DNA from 3 places in the Alcaligenes faecalis genome. Region 2 is predicted to be linked to each of the others. Evidence: predicted binding sites of a transcription regulator. Region 2 holds the regulator's gene; each other region holds the start of a gene.
The links. Region 2 encodes NrdR, which represses ribonucleotide reductase genes. Its sites were predicted from a motif close to CACNANATNTNGTG; they were not measured.
Positions count from the first base shown of each region.

Region 1 (2,269 bases), 1.0 Mb from region 2:
TACATCATGGCGGCGGTCTACGTGGTCGAACAGACTCAACGTGAGCAGTTGGGGGTCACCAAGATCAATCTGGCCCAATTCGGGAATCAGGTGCCGCATCTGCATTGGCACATCATCCCTCGCTGGAAGGACGACCCGTTCTTTCCGGATTCAGCCTGGTCGCCCGCCCCCACACGCACAGAAGAACAAAAGCAAGGCTGGGCTTCCCACGAAGAACGCCTGCTTGAGCAAGTCAGCCAGTATCAGCAGGCACTGTGTAGTGCGCTAAAAGCACGATTCAAGCACTAAACCCGCTATTCAAGTCCTGCTATTCAAGAAATACCCGCTGGCCTGTAAAAAGTCAGCGGGTATTTTTTTGCCTCCCGGAAAAGAGACGGCGCACTGTAACAGACAAGTACACCGCTTATCCGTGAAGCCCGCTACAGTGCGACTCCACCGGCAGGAGCCAAGCTGCTGTTGTGCTACTTGCACGCAACCCACATAAACAGCTTGCTTGCATAGCATGGCCATAGCCAACTCTTTACACCTGGCAGCACGACCACCTCGACTTCACAAATCTCCACCTACGAACGATCAGGGTAAGGAGTGCCCAACGACTTCTTTCCGACAAAATCCTTGATCTTGTCACTTCGAGCACAAAATTAACCTAGATCAAGCCTGGGCAACAATCGCCTAGCCCCATCAAAAACCACCATATATAGTGGCGTGAATCCTAAAAATCACTATATATAGGCTTTGGTGAAAAACATGGCTACCCAGGAAACCGCAACGCGTCCAGCTGCTCAGCTGGACATCATCCGCTCCATTACCGAATATCTGGACCGCCAGGACTGGCGCGTCCAGGCCAATGCCAACCAGGGCTACTCGCTGGGCGGACTGATTCTGAACAGCTCGGGCAAGATGATTGCCAACTACTGGCTCAGCCATGTGTACCCCGAAGCCATCGGTCAGGCACACCGTCAGGCTGACCTGCACATCCACGATCTGGACATGCTCTCTGGTTACTGCGCCGGCTGGTCCTTGCGCACTTTCCTGAATGAAGGGCTCAATGGCGTACCCGGAAAAATCGAATCCGGCCCACCGCGGCATCTAAGCAGTGCAGTTGGCCAGGTCGTCAATTTTCTGGGCACCCTGCAAAACGAATGGGCTGGCGCCCAGGCTTTCAGCTCCTTTGATACCTATATGGCACCCTTCATCCGCAAGGACGACCTGAGCTACAAGCAGGTGCGCCAATGCGTGCAGGAGCTGATCTACAACCTGAACGTACCCTCACGCTGGGGTACGCAGACGCCCTTTACCAATCTGACCTTTGACTGGATATGCCCGGAAGACCTGCGCGAGCAAGTGCCGCAAATCGGTGGCGTAGAAATGCCGTTTTGCTACGGGGATCTGCAAGCCGAAATGGACATGATCAACCAGGCCTATATCGAAGTCATGAGCGAGGGCGATGCCCGTGGCCGTGCCTTCACCTTCCCGATCCCCACCTACAACATCACTCGGGATTTTGACTGGCACAGCCCGAATGCCGAACGCCTGTTTGCCATGACGGCCAAATATGGCCTGCCCTACTTCCAGAACTTCATTAATTCCGAGCTGGAACCCAATATGATCCGCTCCATGTGCTGCCGCCTGCAGCTGGATCTGCGCGAGCTACTCAAACGCGGTAATGGCTTGTTTGGCTCTGCCGAGCAAACCGGCTCCCTGGGAGTCGTCACCCTGAACTGCGCCCGCCTGGGGTATCTGTATCAAGGCAATGAAACCGGTCTGTTTGCCCGTTTGGATGAGCTGCTGGAAATGGGCCGCGACAGCCTTGAAATCAAGCGTACCGTGATTCAGCAACATATGGACCAAGGGCTGTTTCCCTACACGCGCCGCTATCTGGGCACCTTGCGCAATCACTTCTCCACGCTGGGAGTTAACGGCATTAACGAGATGATCCGCAACTTTACCCAGGACAAGCAGAATCTTTGCACGCCGTGGGGACACCGCTTTGCCTTGCGTTTGCTGGATCACATTCGGGAGCGCATGGTGGAATTTCAGGAAAGTACCGGCCACCTGTACAACCTGGAAGCCACCCCTGCCGAGGGCACCACTTATCGCTTTGCCAAAGAAGATCGCGCCCGCTGGCCTGACATTTTGCAAGCAGGGACCGAGCAGATGCCCTACTACACCAATTCCTCACAGCTGCCGGTGGGCTTTACCGAAGATCCTTTCGAAGCGCTGGAGCGACAAGACGAGCTGCAAGGCAAATATACCGGCGGCACCGTGC
Region 1 covers NZ_CP023667.1:30,023-32,291, reverse strand. The annotation lists gene CPY64_RS00165 (HIT family protein) at 1-288, shown strand, start outside; gene CPY64_RS00160 (ribonucleoside triphosphate reductase) at 748-2,269, shown strand, end outside.
Region 1: a site for NrdR is predicted at 690-703, ahead of CPY64_RS00160 (ribonucleoside triphosphate reductase). Genes of this name have one in related genera too.

Region 2 (2,269 bases):
GGTTCGCAAGCCAACCAGGGTGTGTACATGGCTGTGCTCAAACCCGGTGATACCGTTCTGGGCATGAGCCTGGCTGAAGGCGGTCACTTGACCCACGGTTCCCCCGTGAACGCCTCGGGCAAGCTGTACAACTTCGTGTCTTACGGTCTGGACGAGAACGAAGAGCTGGACTACGACGAACTGGAGCGCCTGGCTAAAGAGCACAAGCCCAAGCTGATCGTGGGTGGTGCTTCGGCTTACGCCCTGCGCATCGACTTTGAACGCATGGCACGTATCGCTCACGAAAACGGCGCCCTGTTGATGGTGGACATTGCTCACTATGCTGGTCTGGTTGCAGGTGGTGCCTATCCCAACCCCGTACCTCACGCTGACTTTGTGACGTCTACCACTCACAAGTCTCTGCGCGGTCCTCGTGGTGGCGTCATCATGATGAAGGCCGAACACGAAAAAGCCATCAACTCGGCTATTTTCCCCGGCATTCAAGGTGGCCCGCTGATCCACGTGATCGCTGGCAAAGCTGTTGCATTCAAGGAAGCCCTGGCTCCAGAGTTCAAGACCTACGCGGCTCAAGTTGTGAAAAACGCTGACGTTCTGGCCCGCACTCTGGTTGAGCGCGGTCTGCGTATCGTGTCCGGTCGCACCGAAAGCCACGTCATGCTGGTGGACCTGCGTCCCAAGGGCATCACCGGTAAAGTGGCTGAAGAAGCACTGGGCAAGGCTCACATCACGGTCAACAAGAACGCCATTCCTAACGACCCTGAAAAGCCATTTGTCACCAGCGGCGTGCGTTTGGGTACACCTGCCATGACCACTCGCGGCTTTAAAGAAGCCGAAGCGGAATTGACGGCGCATCTGATTGCTGATGTACTGGACAATCCTCACGACGAAGCCGTTTTGGCGGACGTTCGTCGCCGTGTACACGAGCTGACTGCCAAGTTGCCCGTTTACTCCTCCAAGTAATCCAGCCGGAGCGGGCCGCAAGGCCCGCGATCTTGAATGAAGTGTCCGTTCTGCCACCATGCCGATACCCAGGTGATCGACTCTCGAATCACCGAAGAAGGCGACGCCATACGGCGACGTCGTAAATGCTCGGCCTGTGAACGGCGCTTCACGACTTACGAGCGTGCTGAGCTGAGCCTGCCTGTTGTGGCCAAGCGCAATGGCACCCGTATGGATTTTGACCCCGCACGTTTGCGGGCGAGCATGGGCGTTGCGCTGCGCAAGCGTTCCATCCCCATGGCTCAGGTCGATGCCGCTGTGCAGCGCATCGAAGAAAAGCTTCAACTGACTGGCGAGCGCGAAGTCTCCTCCGAGACCATAGGCGAGCTGGTCATGGCCGAGCTCAAGCAGTTGGACCAGGTTGCGTATGTGCGCTTTGCTTCGGTCTACAAGAGCTTCAAGGACATCCGCGAGTTTGTAGAGGCGATCGACGAAATGAACGATCCCGACCGCGGCTAAGGCGATGGTCGAGCAAGAAGACGTCATCTGGATGCGGCAAGCCCTGGAGCTGGCCGAGAAATCCCTGTATATCAGTGCCCCTAATCCGCGAGTTGCCTGCCTGATCGTGCGCGATGGCCAGTTGCTGGCTTCGGGTTCGACACAGCAGGCGGGTGGCCCTCACGCAGAAGTGATGGCCTTGCGCCAGGCCAAAGAGCGCGGCGTGAATGTGGCGGGTGCTACCTTCTACGTCACCCTGGAGCCTTGCAGCCACCATGGCCGCACGCCTCCTTGTGCCGATGCCCTGATCAAGGCAGGAGCTGGGCGAGTCGTCTTTTCCATGTACGACCCCAACCCTCTGGTGGCAGGTAACGGCGTTTCACGCCTGCGCCAGGCGGGAATTACGGTAGATGGCCCTTTGTGCGTAGAGCAGGCGCTGGCGATCAACGCCGGTTTCTTTGCCCGCATGACGCGTGGACGTCCTTGGCTGTGGATGAAAATGGCGGCCTCCCTGGATGGTCGCAGTGCCTTGCCCGATGGCAGCTCTCAATGGATTACCGGGCCGCAAGCTCGTGACGATGGTCATCATTGGCGCGCCCGCAGTTGTGTCGTGTTGACGGGCATAGGTACGGTTAACGCGGATAACCCGCTAATGAATGTGCGGGCGGTTTCCACGCCACGCCCCCCCATCAAAGCCGTGCTGGATACGCATTTACGCCTGACCCCCAGCGCTGCCTTGCTGGATGGCACGCCTTGCTGGGTATTCAGCCACCGTCGTGATCCCGAACGCGAAGCCGAGCTGGCAGATCGCAATGCACAGGTTATTCCCATG
Region 2 covers NZ_CP023667.1:3,056,208-3,058,476, reverse strand. The annotation lists gene glyA (serine hydroxymethyltransferase) at 1-960, shown strand, start outside; gene nrdR (transcriptional regulator NrdR) at 997-1,458, shown strand; gene ribD (bifunctional diaminohydroxyphosphoribosylaminopyrimidine deaminase/5-amino-6-(5-phosphoribosylamino)uracil reductase RibD) at 1,463-2,269, shown strand, end outside.

Region 3 (2,269 bases), 1.6 Mb from region 2:
GCCACATGGGGTAGAACAAGGTTGCCGCACCACCACGCACGCCGCCTTGCGAGCAGGACTTCACCGCAGCCTGGAACATCTTGAAGAACGGCAGGCAACCCGTGTGTTGTGCTTCACCACCACGAATTTCGCTGCCTACGGCGCGAATGCGGCCACCATTGATACCGATACCGGCACGCTGTGACACGTAACGAACAATGGCGCTGGTCGTGGCATTGATGCTGTCCAGGCTGTCGTCACATTCGATCAGCACGCAAGAGCTGAACTGGCGAGTGGGTGTGCGCACGCCAGCCATGATGGGCGTGGGCAAGGAAATCTTGAATTGCGATACGGCGTCGTAAAAGCGCTTGATGAAGCTCAGACGTGTGTCGGCAGGGTAACGGGCGAACAGGCACATGGCCACCAGCATGTACAGGAACTGGGGGCTTTCGTAGATGCGCTTGGTCACGCGGTTCTGAATCAGGTACTTGCCTTCCAGCTGCTTGACGGCACCATAGGAGAAGTTCATGTCACGCCAGTGATCCAGATGAGCGTCCAGCTCATCGAACTCGGCGCGCGTGTAGTCTTGCAACAGATGCGGATCGTAGCGGCCTTCCTTGGTCTGCAAGGTCACGTGATCGAACAGGCTGGGGGGTTCAAACTGGCCAAAAGCGATTTTGCGCAGGTGGAAAATCGCCAGACGGGCAGCCAGATATTGGTAGTCAGGCGTATCTTCAGAGATCAGATCCGCAGCCGACTTGATGATGGTTTCGTGAATGTCGCTGGTGCGAATGCCGTTGTAAAACTGAATGTGAGAGCGCAGCTCTACTTGAGAGACGGACACATTACTCAGACCTTCAGCGGCCCAATCAACCACTCGGTGAATCTTGTCGAGGTTAATAGGTTCTGTACGGCCATCTCTTTTAGTGACCATTAACTGTTCGGTTGATTGCATTTCAGTCTCGGAAATCGGTGAAGATTGACGGAAGACGCGGCTTTTGCAGCCGCCAGCGTCATTTGATGCACACCATATATAGTGTGATATTGACGTCATTCTACTACATATAGCGGATTGAGCGAATAGTGGTTTCGCAATTGCAGAGCAGATTCAATATACAAAAATGCAACCAATCTTTGCTCTGCTAACAATTTCCTATTGCGTCTGGAACTCTTGAACGCAGCGCAGCAAAGCCTCGCCGTAGGCTTCTCTTTTGCGTACGCCAATGCCTGTAATCGGCTCCAGATCAGCCTCTGAGCTGGGGCAGCGGATGGCCACTTCGCGCAAAGTCGCGTCATGGAAAATGACATAGGCGGGGACGCCATGCTCGCGTGCGGTAGCCGCCCGCCAAGCACGCAAAGCCTCGAACCGTCGCTGTTGATCGGGTTCCAGAGCAGGCCCGGCAGGCGCCTGACCTTTTACTCGGTGAGCAGCCGGTCCGCATGTTACGGTTTCGCGCCGCAACATTAAGGTGCGCTCGCCTTTGAGCACTTCACGGCTGGCATCGGTCAACAACAAGGTACCGTAGCCTTCCGGATCAACGGTAACCAGACTGTGTGCCAGCAACTGGCGCAGCACCCCGCGCCAAGCCTGGTCGGTCAATTCCTTGCCCACACCAAAGACGGTGAGCTTGTCGTGCTCGTGCTCTTTGACACGATCCGTCAGCTTGCCCAGCAAGATGTCGATCAGGTGCCCGGCCCCGAAACGCTGACCACGCTCGCGCCACAATCTATAGATAGTGGACAGCATTTTTTGCGCGGCCACCGTACCGTCCCAGGCTTCCGGTGCTTCCAGGCAAGTATCGCAATTACCGCAAGGCTCGATCTGCTGATCGAAATACGCCAGCAAGCGCTGACGGCGGCAGGAAATGGTTTCGCACAGACCCAACATGGCATCCAGCGCCTGGCCTTGCTGGCGTCGGTGGGCCGCATCGCCCTGCGACTGGTTAATCATGCGGTACAACTGCACCACGTCTTGCAGGCCATAGGCCAGCCATGCCGTAGCCGCTTCACCATCGCGCCCTGCCCGTCCGGTTTCCTGGTAATACCCCTCTACCGATTTGGGCAGGTCGATGTGGGCCACAAAACGCACATCCGGTTTGTTGACGCCCATGCCAAACGCAATGGTCGCCACCATGACCACCCCTTCTTCTCGAAGAAAGCGGGCCTGGTTGATGGCGCGTTGCTGCGCATCCAGCCCCGCATGGTAGGGCAAGGCATGGATACCGTTCTTGCACAGAAACTCGGCCGTATCTTCCACGCGCGAGCGCGACAGACAATACACAATCCCCGC
Region 3 covers NZ_CP023667.1:549,919-552,187, reverse strand. The annotation lists gene nrdA (class 1a ribonucleoside-diphosphate reductase subunit alpha) at 1-934, opposite strand, end outside; gene recQ (DNA helicase RecQ) at 1,133-2,269, opposite strand, start outside.
Region 3: a site for NrdR is predicted at 1,005-1,018, ahead of nrdA (class 1a ribonucleoside-diphosphate reductase subunit alpha). Genes of this name have one in related genera too.